DNA from 4 places in the Bacillus basilensis genome. Region 1 is predicted to be linked to each of the others. Evidence: riboswitches for the same ligand, from Rfam matches in the RefSeq annotation. Region 1 holds a riboswitch; each other region holds the start of a gene.
The links. A riboswitch is a leader RNA that binds a small molecule or an ion and turns the genes downstream of it on or off. The one in region 1 is predicted to bind S-adenosylmethionine.

Region 1 (3,779 bases):
AACTATTTACAAGGTCTATTACGCAAGACTGTGAACTTAATAGTGCTTCGCGGGCAGCATCTTGAACTGCACCAAAAATACTAACATACATATGATCTTGTAATAAGTTAATTGTTTCGATCACACTTTCATTCCCTACAGCAAAAGCGATGCGCCAGCCAGCCATATTGAAAGTTTTCGATAATGTGTAAATTTCGATTCCTGTATCTTTAGCACCGTCTGCTTGTAAGAAACTAACAGGCTTTTGACCATCGAACCCAATAGCACCGTAAGCAAAATCATGAACAACTAATATATTGTGTTTATTAGCAAAATGAATAGTTTCATCAAAAAAATCTTTTGATGCAGTAGCACCTGTAGGATTATTTGGATAGTTTAAAAACATTAATTTTGCACGCTCGGCAATAGAGTCATCAATTTTCGTATAATCTGGTAAAAAATTATTTTCTGCAATAAGCGGCATTGTTTTAAATTGTGCTTTTGCTAAAGCAACTCCTGATAAATAATCTGGATAGCCTGGATCGGGAACGAGAATAGAATCACCAGGGTTTGTAAAACAAACTGGTAATTCTACTAATCCAGCCTTTCCACCAAACAAAATAGCAACTTCAGTTTTTGGATTTACTACTACATCATATTCACGTTGATAGAATGTTGCCACGGCTTCTTTTAAACTTTCATGTCCGCGAAATGGCGGATATTTATGATGAATGGTCTTTTCTGCAGCATCTTGTAAAGCTTTTACGATATGCTGCGGCGTTGGTTGATCTGGATTACCTTGACCTAGATTAATAACATCGTGACCAGCTGCAACGACTTTATTAACTTTTGCAACAAGTGAAGCAAAAAATTGTGTTGGCAATGATGTTACTATCTCAGAAGGTTGAAATAATTTCATACTTTCCACCTCTTTTGAAAGTTGTTACAATTCTAGTGACAAATGATATAATCTTTCCAGTATTTTGTAAAGAAAAAAATGAGAATGGGGCTGAAAAAATGAAAGTCGCATGTATTCAAATGGATATTGTCTTTGGAGATGTAGAAAAAAATATTGAGAATGCTAAAAATAAAATAAGCGAAGCAATGAAGGAAAGACCAGATGTTATCGTCTTACCAGAACTATGGACAACAGGTTATGATTTAATGAGACTTTCTGAAATTGCAGATAGGGATGGATTGGAAACGAAAGAAAAGTTGATAGAATGGTCGAAACAATATGGTGTACATATTGTTGGTGGTTCTATAGCAAAGCAAACAGAACAAGGTGTTACAAATACAATGTATGTTGTAACTAATAAAGGAGAACTAGTCAATGAATATAGTAAAGTACATTTATTTCAGCTTATGGATGAACATAAATATTTAATCGCTGGAAATAGTACAGGTGAATTTAAGTTAGATGATGTAGAGTGTGCCGGCACAATTTGTTATGACATTCGTTTTCCAGAGTGGATGCGCGTTCATACTGCTAAAGGTGCAAAAGTTTTATTTGTTGTAGCAGAATGGCCATTAGTTCGTTTAGCACATTGGCGTTTGTTATTGCAAGCAAGAGCAGTTGAAAATCAGTGTTATGTTGTTGCATGTAATAGGGCAGGAAAAGATCCGAATAATGAGTTTGCTGGTCATTCTTTAATTGTCGATCCTTGGGGCGAAGTTGTTGTAGAAGCGAATGAAGAAGAATCAATTTTATTTGGAGAACTTACATTCGAGAAAATTAAAGAAGTACGCAAAGGAATTCCAGTTTTTGCAGATCGTCGTCCAGAATTATACAAATAAAATGTTGACAAGTGATTTTTATTCTTGGTATAGTCTTCAACATAAAGTTAAAAATTCAAAAAATTATACAACTCTTATCAAGAGCAGGTGGAGGGATTTGGCCCGATGAAGCCCAGCAACCGACCGTAATACCATTGTGAAATGGGGCGTTTACGCCAAAAGGCACGGTGCTAATTCCAGCAGAAAGTAAAACTTTCTGGCAGATAAGAGGGGAGAAGATAAACTTCAAACCTCTTTCTTAGTGGAAAGAGGTTTTTCTACGTCAGAAAAACCTCTGAATTTAAAAAAGGGGGAGAAGACGATGGGATATTATTCATTAACTGAAACAACAGCTATACAATATGCGAAAGAACACGGTTATTTTGAAAAGAAAGCAAATGTTGTTTGTCATGAAATTGGAGATGGAAATTTAAATTACGTGTTCAAATTAGATGATGGAGAGAAGTCTATTATAATAAAACAGGCACTGCCATATGCAAAAGTAGTTGGTGAGAGCTGGCCGTTATCTATAAAAAGAGCGACGATTGAAAGCAAGGCATTACAAATTTTTGCGAAGTATGTACCGGATTATGTTCCAGTAGTGCACAGTCATGATGAAGAGTTAGCAGTAACAGTAATAGAAGACTTATCAAGACTAACAATTACAAGAAAAGGATTAATAGATGGAGAAGAGTATCCACTTTTATCCCAACATATCGGTCGTTTTCTAGCGCATGTTTTATTTTATACTTCAGATTTCGGGTTAGAGTCAGAAGAGAAAAGGGTACTAGAAGGTACATTTGTAAACTCAGACCTTTGCAAAATTACAGAAGATTTAGTGTTTACAGATCCGTTTGGCCATTATGATACAAATGATTATGAGCCAGATTTGCAGCTAGCTGTAGATGAACTATGGAGTGATAAAACGATCAAACTAAAAGTGGCTCAGTATAAATATAAATTTTTAACGAGAAAAGAGGCACTCATTCATGGAGATTTACATACTGGAAGTATTTTTTCATCACCTTCTGAAACGAAAGTAATTGATCCAGAATTTGCAACGTACGGTCCATTTGGGTTTGACATCGGTCAATTTATTGCAAATCTATTATTGAATGCTTTATCTAGAGAAGAAGAACAGAGAAGGGTACTATTTTTCCATATAGAGAAGACGTGGAGTTATTTTGTAGAAACTTTTACGAGGTTATGGATTGGAGAAGGTGTAGAGGTATATACGAAAGAAAAGCAATGGCTACCAATTATTTTGCAAAATATTTTTACGGATGCTGTCGGATTTGCGGGATGTGAAATAATTCGTAGAACAATTGGCTTAGCTCATGTAGCAGATTTAGATGAAATAGCAAATAAAGAAGCGAGAATTCAAGCTAAGAAACAAGCGCTATCCTTAGGTAAAGAACTAATAAAGTATGAATCTAAGAGTGCTGATATTCAACTGTTCCGAACACTATTTCAACAGACGGTTTCTGGAGGGATAAAAGCATGAGTACAATTGTTACTATTCCGAGGTCTGTCAGTTGGAAAGGGGATGCTATTGCAGTATTAAATCAAACAAAGTTGCCGCATAGCACAGAATATAAAACATTAACGACGATTGAAGAGGTATGGAAAAGCATTGTCATGCTAGAAGTACGAGGAGCACCTGCAATTGGAATTGTAGCTGCATTTGGCTTGGCGCTTGCATCAAAAAAATATACTACTTTACATATTGAAGAATTTCAAAAGAAGTTTAATAGAGATTGTAATTATTTAGGAACGTCACGCCCGACAGCAGTCAATTTATTTTGGGCAATTGATCGTATGAGAGAATCTATTCGAGACATTACTACAATAAAAGAAGCACAAAAAATATTAGAAGAAGAAGCGCTTCTCATTCAGCAAGAAGATGAAGCGGTATGCCGGAGTATTGGAGAACATGCCTTAACATGTTTTAAAGACGGTGATAACATTTTAACAATTTGTAACGCTGGCAGTATCGCAACTGCTAAATATGGTACTGCATTAGC
Region 2 (3,779 bases), on a different contig from region 1:
AAATCATGCCAAAAAGAAATAAAAACATATGAAAAAGCTTGGATTCATATGCCATTTCTGGCAAATGGCATGACGAATATAAAAAAGTATATTGAACTAGAAGGCGAAGTGTATTGCAGTTCATGCATTCAAATTATAAGTAAAACGAAATAAAAAAGCTTTGCGCTCACTGCGCAAAGCTTTTTTTCATATATTATAGACCAGCTTGCTCTTTTAAAGCTGCAGCTTTGTCTGTACGTTCCCATGATAGATCTACATCAGTACGTCCGAAGTGGCCGTAAGCTGCTGTTTGTTTGTAAATTGGGCGACGTAAGTCTAGCATTTTAATAATACCAGCTGGGCGAAGATCGAAGTTGTTACGAACTAGTTCTACTAGTACGTCTTCAGATACTTTACCAGTGCCGAATGTATCAACTGAAATTGATACTGGTTGTGCTACACCGATTGCGTATGCAAGTTGTACTTCTGCTTTATCAGCAAGACCAGCTGCTACGATGTTTTTCGCAACATAACGAGCCGCATATGCTGCAGAGCGGTCAACTTTTGTTGCATCTTTACCAGAGAATGCACCACCACCGTGGCGAGCGTATCCACCGTAAGTATCAACGATGATTTTACGTCCTGTTAAACCAGCATCACCTTGTGGTCCACCAATTACGAAGCGACCAGTTGGGTTAATGAAGAATTTCGTTTCTCCATCCATTAATTCTGCTGGAACTACAGTCTTAATTACATGCTCTTTTAAATCGCGATCGATTTCTTCCCATGTAACATCTGGATGATGCTGTGTAGAAATTACAATTGTATCTACACGTACAGGTTTACCATTTTCATCATACTCAACTGTAACTTGCGTTTTTCCATCCGGACGTAAGTATGATAATGTATCATCTTTACGTACTTCAGTTAAACGGCGAGCTAATTTGTGAGCAAGCGAGATTGGAAGTGGCATTAATTCTTGTGTCTCATTACATGCGAAACCAAACATTAAACCTTGGTCTCCTGCACCAATTGCCTCAATCTCAGCGTCAGTCATTTGACCTTCGCGTGCTTCTAGCGCTTGGTCAACACCCATAGCGATGTCAGCAGATTGCTCATCGATAGATGTTAAAACTGCACAAGTTTCTGCATCGAATCCGTATTTTGCGCGTGTGTAACCAATGCCTTGAATTGTTTCACGAACGATTTTTGGAATATCTACGTAAGTAGAAGTCGTAATTTCCCCCGCTACCAATACTAAACCAGTTGTTACAGTTGTTTCACAAGCTACACGTGCATTTGCGTCTTTTGATAAGATCGCATCTAAAATTGAATCAGAAATTTGGTCACAAATTTTATCTGGATGTCCTTCAGTTACAGACTCAGATGTGAACAGATGACGTTTTTTTGTCATGTGGTAAACCTCCCTACAGTAATTGTATATATTGTACGGAACTCATCCTTAATTTGCCACAAACTGCGACATACATTTATTCTCCCACAAGCATACAGAAAAACCTTTCCTACTTTACATAGAGGAAAGGTTTAATTTGCTACTTGCATACTGCTTTTTGCCCTTCGCTCTTATCGTTCGAGACCTGTAGCCTCGCACAGGTTTTAGCACCTATTCACCTGTATTTACCACTACAAGTGAGGTTGCTGGGCTTCATCGGGCCTGTCCCTCCGCCAGCTCGGGATAAGAGAGTATCCGTCCCAACCTATACTAAAGAAATGATATTCATTTGTCAATTAATATTCACATTTTCCTGAAAGTTTTTCTCAATGCGCCTAAAATGAAATATTAATAAGGAAATAATGTATTCACACAAACAAAAAGAAATAAATAGTATACATTATTTATATAATTGTGTTATACTCTTGTTGGGGATTACGAGAAATATTTCATTAAATGAAAAGGATGGTATATAAATATGAGTACTGTGAATGTCCAAATTGGTTTACACGAATTATTGAACGGAAGCAATGCACAGATTCAACTAAGTGTTCCGCAATTAGTGGAAAAAGTATTAATGCGAAATGAAGGGAAATTAACTTCGACTGGTGCCGTTTCTGCTTCAACAGGAAAATATACAGGACGTTCTCCTAAAGATAAATTTATTGTGAAAGAAGCATCGGTTGCTGACAAAATTGCTTGGGGAGCTGTGAATCAACCGATTTCTGAAGAACATTTTAATAAATTATATACTAAAGTTTTAGAATACTTAAAAGAAAAAGAAGAGTTATTCGTCTTCAATGGATTTGCAGGCGCTGACCGCAATTACCGCCTACCAATTCAAGTTATTAACGAATATGCATGGCACAATTTATTTGTACATCAATTATTCATTCGTCCAACTGAAGAAGAATTAACAACTCATGAATCAGAGTTCACAATTGTTTCTGCGCCGAATTTCAAAGCTGATCCAGCTGTTGACGGTACAAACTCTGAAGCATTCATTATGGTTTCATTCGAAAAACGTATCGTACTAATTGGTGGTACAGAATACGCTGGAGAAATGAAAAAATCAATCTTCTCTATTATGAACTTCTTACTACCTGAACAAGATATTCTTTCTATGCATTGCTCTGCAAACGTAGGTGAAGAAGGTGACGTAGCACTATTCTTCGGTTTATCTGGAACAGGTAAAACAACATTATCTGCTGATCCAAACCGCAAATTAATCGGTGATGATGAGCATGGTTGGTCTGATAACGGTGTATTCAATATTGAAGGCGGTTGCTACGCAAAATGTGTAAACCTTTCTCACGAGAAAGAACCACAAATTTTCGATGCAATCAAATTTGGATCTGTTTTAGAAAACGTTATCATTAATAACCAAACGCGTATCGCAGACTATAACGATACTACTTTAACAGAAAATACTCGTGCTGCATACCCTATGCATGCGATCGATAATATCGTACTGCCAAGTGTTGCTGGACACCCAAATACAATCATTTTCTTAACTGCTGATGCATCTGGCGTATTGCCTCCAATCAGTAAGTTATCAAAAGAACAAGCTATGTATCATTTCTTAAGTGGTTACACTAGTAAACTAGCAGGAACAGAGCGCGGTGTTACATCTCCGCAAGCAACATTCTCAACTTGCTTCGGTTCACCATTCTTACCACTTGATGCATCTCGCTATGCTGAAATGCTTGGTGAAAAAATCGAGAAACACGATGCGAAAGTATTCTTAGTAAACACTGGCTGGACTGGTGGCGAATACGGCGTTGGAAAACGTATGAACTTAGGTTACACTCGTGCAATGATTCAAGCGGCATTAAGCGGCGAACTTGCGAAAACTGAAACAGCTAAACATAACATCTTCGGTCTTGAAGTTCCACTTCACGTACCAGGTGTACCTGACGAAGTGTTAATGCCTGAACAAACTTGGGCTGATAAAGCTGCTTACAAAGCAAAAGCAATCGAGCTTGCAAATGAATTCAAAGAGAACTTCAAAAAGTTCGACAGCGTATCTGAAGATATTATTAACTTAGGCGGCCCAATCGCTTAAGAATAAACTTTCTGTTGGAATAACCCTTTTACTCATATGAATAAGTGTCGTGTAACCGTAAAGTTCCGCGTACTCACCGACAAAACCCAATGCGGCTTAACGGTTACACACACTTACATAAAAAAGAAGCTTACGTTTTTGCGTAAGCTTCTTTCTATATCTTATATAAAATGAAACGTTAATCTCTTCATCTGTGGCTTAGTTTGGTTAATTTACAGAAATTTCACTTTATATTTATTTAATTTTAGTTTTCCATGATACAATTTACATATATAGGAAGGG
Region 3 (3,779 bases), on a different contig from region 1:
AACGAGTAATTTTCATTACTATCTAATCCCGGATAATTCACCCATTCAATACGTTCATGATCAACAAGCCACTTAGCAACTGCGAGAGCATTTTCACTATGACGCTCCATTCGTAAATGCAATGTTTCTAAGCCGATATTGCTAATATACGCATTGAATGGGCTCATACAGTTTCCGTAGTCTCTTAATAATTGAACACGTGCCTTCACAATATAAGCTGCTGCACCAAAATTTTGAACGTAACTTACGCCGTGATAACTTGGATCCGGTTCAACAAGTTCAGGATATTTCCCATTTGTCCAATCGAAGTTCCCTCCGTCAATGACAATGCCACCTAAAGAACTTGCATGACCATCAATATATTTCGTCGTAGAATGAACGATAATATTTGCTCCATGTTCAAATGCTTGGCATAAATAAGGAGTGGCTAATGTATTATCCACAATAAAAGGTACTTCCAATTCTTTGGCTGCATCTGAAAATTCTTTGAAATTTAAAACGTTCATCGCTGGATTTCCTAGCGATTCCGCATAAACGAGTTTCGTCTGATCATTAGCAAGGGCCACAATTTCATCAGCTGTTAAATTTGGATTAAAGAACGTAACATCAATACCAAGTTTACGCAAACTCACCCCAAATAAATTAAACGTCCCGCCATAAACTGTGGAAGAACAAAGCAAGTGGTCTCCGCTACTACAAATATTTAAAACAGCGAGCATAATAGCAGCCTGCCCAGAGGCCGTTGCAACAGCTCCTACACCGCCTTCTAAATCTGATAACTTCTGCTCAAATGCTGCTAAAGTAGGGTTGCCAATACGCGTATAGATATATCCTTCTGCCTCTAAATTAAATAGTGCTGCTAAATCATCCGAAGTATCATATTTATACGTTGTACTTTGATAAAGCGGTAAAACACGCGGTTCACCATTCTTTGGCGTATAGCCACCTTGCACACAAATTGTTCCTTTTCCCCATGATTCTCCCATCTCTCATTCTCCTTTCTTCTTATACAAAATAAAAAACTGCCCCTTTCCTGAAAACAAGAAAGGAGCAGTTTGAAAACACGCTCTAAAGGCTCTTTCTTATCTTTCAGGATTATTACCTGCAGGATTTGGCACAATTCCGTTATACGGCTGTTGCCAAGGTTTCATCGGGCCTGTCCCTCCACCTTTTCTTGATAAGACTATGCAATTACCGTTGATTTTATAGCAATAATTTCCTAATGTCAATTAGTTTTTCTGAATGTTCTAAATTAACAACAAAGAATTTGATACACATAACAAAAGAAATATATTCCATATTAATTCGAAAAAGACCTTTTAAAATCCCCTATTAATACATAGAATTAAATAAGTAGTTTAACTGTATACATTCCAAATTCTGACGAGACCTCAATATATTGAATAAGCCAACCTCTCAAAAAGATACTATACATATTCATTTCATTTCACAGTAGTATATTTAATTCTTTCCACATTAAAACTTACATAACGGAGGTAGAACATGACACGCACAAAGGACATGCACTTTATACTCGTCCTATACGGCATTATTTTAGGCTCTATAGTAGGAGCAACAGTCTGGTTATTTTTAGTTACAATAAATATCGGCATTCACTTTATTTGGGGATACTTACCTACTATCTTATCTTCTCCCCCGTATTACACCATTTGTATAACAACTATCGGCGGTATTCTCGTTGGCTTAACCCAAAAATACTTCGGCACATATCCACGTCTTATGCCGGAAGTAATGGGTGAATATAAAAAAACAGGTAGAATTGAATACCGTTTTGTACATAAAGCTACTTTAACTGCGATTATCGTTTTAATATTTGGGGCTAGCTTAGGTCCCGAAGCAGCACTTGTTGGCATTATCGGTGGACTTTGTACATGGGTAGGGGATCGCTTTACATTCGCCTTAAAAGGAATGAATGAAATAACAGAGGTTGGAATTGGTGCTACTTTAAGTGTAATTTTTAACGCGCCATTATTCGGTTATTTAGCTCCAAATGAAAATGAGGGTGAACAAATTAATGAATTTTCTAAAGGAAAAAAAGCAATTGTATATTTAGCTACTACTTTCGCTGGTTTTTCCATTTATTTATTACTTAGTAAATTTGATAATCGTGGATCCTTTATCGTTGATTTTGGGGAAGGTTCCCTTTCTCTTAATGAATGGATTGCCTTTCTACCACTTGCTAGTATTGGTGCTATAGTTGGATTCTTTTATTTTAAATTAGAATTCACATTAGAGAAATTCATTCATCCTTTTAGGGAATACAAACTTACCCTTGGAATTATCGGTGGTATTTTATTAGGGGTTGCAGGAACTTTTCTCCCATACACATTATTCTCCGGAGAACATCAATTAAAAGATTTAGTCGTTGAATGGAGCCATTTATCCTTCTGGGTACTACTTCTTTCAGGGGTTTTAAAATTATGTATTACTGCCGTTTGTTTAAATACAGGTTGGCGTGGCGGACACATTTTCCCAATTATCTTCGCTGGATCTAGTATCGGATATGCTATAGCTTCCATTATCCCTATAGATCCAATTGCTTCGGTAGCCATTGTCACAACAGCAATTTCAAGCTATGCATTAAGAAAACCAATTGCTATAACACTACTATTACTCATGTTTTTCCCGCTCAACTTACTATTACCTATGCTTGGAGCGGCAGCGATTGGTAATGCATTTCCACTTCCTAAAAACAACGAAACTACAAGCTAATACAAATAGGCAGTAGGGACAAAAGTTCCACTGCCCATTTTCATTACACATGCTGCTTCAATATTGCATATAACTCTTCAAAATTTTGCACTTCATATGTCGGCACAATCTCGCTATTATTTGATTTCTTTTCTGGATTAAACCAACAAGTATCAATTCCCGCTACATATCCACCTTTAATATCAGCGCTTAACGAATCCCCAATAATGAGCCCTTCTTCAGGAGAAAAAATAGGAATTCGTTCAAAAACATAATCAAAATACTCTTTCATTGGCTTTTGATAACCCGTATCTTCAGAAACAAAAATATCTTTAAATAGCGAATGTAATCCTGCATTACGCAAACGTTTATCTTGCGTCTTAGAAACACCGTTTGTCACTATATATAAATCATACTCCCTCTGAATTTGATTTATAAATTCAAACGCGCCTTGTATGAGTTGATTCCCTTCTTCTAAGTAACTGCGATAATTATTTTCGAATAATATCCCATCCACTTCTTGTCCATATTCTTTAAATAAAACCGAAAATCTTGTATGTACTACTTCATCACGATTTATTTTACCTTCTTCAAAATCATCCCAAAGACCTTTATTAACTTTTTTATACTGTGCTTCAATCTCGCTAGTTAGAGGAATCCCTTTCTCCTCAAAAAGCATACGTAACGCTATCCTCTCAGCCTTTTGAAAATCTAACAATGTATTATCTACATCAAATAATAGTGTTTTATATTTTTTCATAGTCCCCTCACACTCTCTTTTCTACAAAAACAAATTCACATAAATCGTACCATTCTTTCTTGTAAAAATAATAGGAGATATCTCATACTAAACATGAGGTGAAAATATGAAAGTCAGCAAAAATAGCGAAGAAATCTCTCGTTACATACAAACTTACAACTTCCATGCTCTTTTTTCTTTCGATGTCTTACCATATGCTGAACTACATTCCTTTCAAAAGAAAGAAAGGATATGTAATGAAGGGGTTGATTTCCCTTATCTTTATTACTTAATTTCCGGTAAAGCAAAAATATATATGAGTCACAAA
Region 4 (3,779 bases), on a different contig from region 1:
ATAAGGGGATCATATCATTTATTTGTGCTCTTTCTTTTATTCTGCAAACAACATATCTCGAAACAATGTATTTAAACTCTCAATATCGATCCCTGATCCCTTTTCAATTCCTTTTACATATTGCTGATAGTAATGAATTTGTTCTTCTAAAAATCGATTCAACACTTCAATTTTCAAACCAATATCTAATTCAGTACCTGCTTTTTTCTTTATTAACAACTTTTCAATTTCATCTAATACGCTACGTTCTAATGATAACTCTGTAATCAATCGATCAAATTCTACTGGAGGCAAAGCTGTTTTCTCCTCTAGCCACTTACAAGCTAAAATAGGACGCAATACATAAAAATACTTTTTCAACTTTACATTCTCACCTTGCAAAAATTCACGATAATTTTTCGAAGCCATATGTAAATAATGATATATCGTTGCTTTTGGATCAAAATTCTTTTCACTCATTTGCTGAAGCTGTTCTGGAAAATTAGAGTTTTTCGAGTAAAAAATTGGTGATCGAATCCATTCCAGTAATGCTGGATTCGACTTTGCGAATAGTTGTAACGCCTTTTTAATATCCCATCCGCTTATATCTAAATCATCACTAATCGGATATTCAATTACATCACGTTTATCCTGAATTGATAAATACCATTCTACAGGGTGTATATAAACGAACCTAACATCATAATCACTATCTTTCGATGGAAATCCCCAAGCACGGCTCCCGGATTCCACCGCAAATAAAATTTTTACATCATTCTCTTTTTCAATTCTTTCTAACTCTGTCCTAATTTTCTCTCTCATTTCATACCCTCTCCATTTTTTGATTATTTCCTTGGAAATTCGACAAATATACTACTAAGTTTACTACATACTAAAATAGCTGTCAGAAAATTCCCGACAGCCTGTCAAAATTCCTCATTTTTTTATTTGTTCTTTTCTGTTACACTAACCGCAATTCGTTCAAACTCTTTTTGAATCTCCTCTTTATATGCGTCTACTTTTGAAAAATCCATAGCAGCAATATAAATTCGTTCTAATTTATCACGAACCGATTTTGCTTTCGCTAAGAAAGACATTGCCTCATTCATTTTTGCTTTATATTGAATCGACACGTCTCGAATTTCTGCCGCATACTTCTCATCTGTCCCTGGTGTCACAATCAGGGCATACATATCTATAATCTCATCACCTTCGCGACTTGGAAAATATTCATGTGGTGCGGTGCTATCAAAAATTGCAAACCCTAATTCTCTTACGATAACCATATCAAGACTATTTGGATCAAATCCACAATGATATACTTCAACTTCAAATCCTTTTTCTTCTGCCGCTTTAGCTAATTTTTTGAGCATTGTTGATTTCCCAGAGCCTGGGCGCCCTTTTATAAAATAACGATGTGGTAATCCTTCTGTTAAATTAGGAACAAAATCAACTGCTCCTTTCGGTGTAGCTGCTCCTAAAAAGCGATGTTTCACAAGAGATTGTTTCCCGCCTTTATCTGTAAACAATTTCTGAATCAGCTGATCTGTTAGTTCATTTGCTTTATTAAAATCAATATTATTAATATATATTTTCTCCCACTCATCATGTATAACTAATGCCTCGTTAAAACAAGCGTACGCTGTTTGAAAAGCTTTGCTTGCTTCTGAAACAAATCGTTCAATTTCCACCTTTTGCTTTCTTAATTTATCTGAGTCCCAAGCAACCCCTAAATTGATATATTCCTCGACGACTCCTGGCATTTTCGGCTCAATCACATGCGGTGATGTTCCATCAACAATTCCTACTTTTAACTTCGGGATAATTACACCGTCAACCGATTTGTTATCAGAAGAACAGTGTAAAAATTCAATACCATATCCTTTTTCAACCCATTCACGACCTATTGCCTTAATTAAAGAAGATTTCCCCGTTCCAGGGCCACCCTTTAAAATAAATAACCTGTTTAGCCCTTTTAAATTCTCTTCGTATAAATTATGAAATCCTCTAGCTGTATTTCCACCAGCATAATAATTCAATACATTTCCTGTCACTGCACTCACTCCTTCGCAGCATTCTATTTACATAAGCTATAATATGCGAGCAACTTTATTTGGGTGAATACCTATTTTGCATTGCAGAAAAAAAGGAAATGAATTACAATTTTATTATCATGAAAATTCCGAATTTTAAATTGAATATACCTTTATCAAGAGAGGCAGAGGGACCGGCCCTTTGAAGCCCAGCAACCTCAGTTTATACAAACTGAATAGGTGCTAATTCCTGCAAAATGCATTGCATTTTGGAAGATAAGACTCAACTAGTATGTAAAGCTCATCTTTCTTGATTATGAAGGATGGGTTTTTTATATTTTAAAACGTATATTGGAGGTATTTAAAGTGAGAGTAATTGACCTATCACAAACATTTGAAAACAATATGTCTCAATTCCCTGGAACACCAAAAATCAATCTAGAAGCCATTACAAGCGTTGAAGAGACAGGCTATCAAGTTACAGATTTTCATTCTGTCGTTCATGTTGGTACGCATTGTGATGCTCCTGCGCATTTCATTTCAGGCGCAACGACCATCGATCAATTACCCCTTGATCAATTTGTAGGCGAAGCCGTTCTTATCGATGTAACCCATATTCAAGAGAGAAAGTTACGTAAGGAAGTACTGGATGATGTTGATATACAAGAAGGCGATATTGTTATTTTCCATTCCAATCTATCTACTAAATGGAATACAGATGCGTATGAGAAAGAAGCTTTTTATCTTTCTGAAGAATTAGCTGAAGAACTAGTTCAATTAAAAATAAAATCTGTCGGTTTAGATTTCATTTCTCCTGATGAGGTAACGACAGAAACATCACCGATTCATCATATACTACTTGGGAATAATATTTATTTAATTGAAAACTTAACAAACTTAGATGCCATTAACACGGAACGTTTCTTTTTCTCTGCTGCACCTTTAAAAATTAAAGATAGTGACGGTGCTTTTGCAAGAGCATTCGCTGTTATTTTTTAAACAAATTATACAAAAAAGCAAAGGTCATCATTGACCTTTGCTTCTATATTTTTTATTTAAATTAAGAAAGAATTGCTCGACACGAGGACGTACCCAAGCTAAATAATCTTTCTCTTTCTTCTTTGTACAAGCTATTTCTTCCCCATCTACCATATCGACAAGCTCTAGCTCTAACAGTTGCCTCGTAAATGCTAACATATTTATTTCTTCGGCTGGATACTCTTCTTTCAATTTCTCCTCAATTTCCCCCAATAAAAAACCGTCACGCATCATTGCCAATGCATCAATCCAAAGTGGCGGCATTTCATATTTTTCTCCTGTAATTGTATCTTTTACAATATAATTCTTTTGCTCTTTTCGAAATTGAATCGTGTGCAAGCATACAGTCGAATTTAATGTTAATTCCATCATACCACCCCTTTCATCATATCTGCATAGAAAAAAGGATGCGCGTGCACCCCTTACTACCGTAACCGTTACATGAATAACAAATCTCATGTCGATATTTTCCTCCATTATAAACGAAGTATTTTATAAAAAAAACCCTTCTTGAAACATTTTATAAAATGTTTATATTTACACAACAAGAACACTTTTCTGAAAAATATTTTCTTCTAGCACATTATACTATCGGTAAAAAAATCTCCACTTTCGTTCCTATCCCCACGCTACTTTGAATCGCAGTACTTCCTTGATGTTCCTTAATAATTTTATATGTGATCATCAACCCAATTCGTCCCGTACCATTCTCCTTTGTTGTGTAAATAG

Region 2: it holds a riboswitch for S-adenosylmethionine, as region 1 does, so the genes downstream of both, metK (methionine adenosyltransferase) here and mtnK (S-methyl-5-thioribose kinase) in region 1, are expected to answer to the same signal.
Region 3: it holds a riboswitch for S-adenosylmethionine, as region 1 does, so the genes downstream of both, ACQVV1_RS21275 (bifunctional O-acetylhomoserine aminocarboxypropyltransferase/cysteine synthase) here and mtnK (S-methyl-5-thioribose kinase) in region 1, are expected to answer to the same signal.
Region 4: it holds a riboswitch for S-adenosylmethionine, as region 1 does, so the genes downstream of both, ACQVV1_RS25745 (cyclase family protein) here and mtnK (S-methyl-5-thioribose kinase) in region 1, are expected to answer to the same signal.

What each region holds. Positions count from the first base shown of each region.
Region 1 is NZ_JBNTQO010000002.1:279,150-282,928, forward strand. Features, by position in the region: gene ACQVV1_RS04925 (pyridoxal phosphate-dependent aminotransferase) at 1-898, opposite strand, end outside; gene ACQVV1_RS04930 (carbon-nitrogen family hydrolase) at 913-1,776, shown strand; SAM riboswitch class I at 1,848-1,986, shown strand; gene mtnK (S-methyl-5-thioribose kinase) at 2,078-3,259, shown strand; gene mtnA (S-methyl-5-thioribose-1-phosphate isomerase) at 3,256-3,779, shown strand, end outside.
Region 2 is NZ_JBNTQO010000014.1:29,965-33,743, forward strand. Features, by position in the region: gene ACQVV1_RS21675 (hypothetical protein) at 1-153, shown strand, start outside; gene metK (methionine adenosyltransferase) at 194-1,393, opposite strand; SAM riboswitch class I at 1,561-1,682, opposite strand; gene pckA (phosphoenolpyruvate carboxykinase (ATP)) at 1,911-3,497, shown strand.
Region 3 is NZ_JBNTQO010000013.1:92,239-96,017, reverse strand. Features, by position in the region: gene ACQVV1_RS21275 (bifunctional O-acetylhomoserine aminocarboxypropyltransferase/cysteine synthase) at 1-986, opposite strand, end outside; SAM riboswitch class I at 1,080-1,184, opposite strand; gene ACQVV1_RS21270 (chloride channel protein) at 1,504-2,733, shown strand; gene ACQVV1_RS21265 (YjjG family noncanonical pyrimidine nucleotidase) at 2,777-3,472, opposite strand; gene ACQVV1_RS21260 (transcriptional regulator YeiL) at 3,579-3,779, shown strand, end outside.
Region 4 is NZ_JBNTQO010000021.1:59-3,837, forward strand. Features, by position in the region: gene ACQVV1_RS25735 (nucleotidyltransferase domain-containing protein) at 37-801, opposite strand; gene ACQVV1_RS25740 (PRK06851 family protein) at 924-2,033, opposite strand; SAM riboswitch class I at 2,183-2,295, shown strand; gene ACQVV1_RS25745 (cyclase family protein) at 2,379-3,011, shown strand; gene ACQVV1_RS25750 (hypothetical protein) at 3,039-3,419, opposite strand; partial or broken gene ACQVV1_RS25755 (ATP-binding protein) at 3,634-3,779, opposite strand, start outside.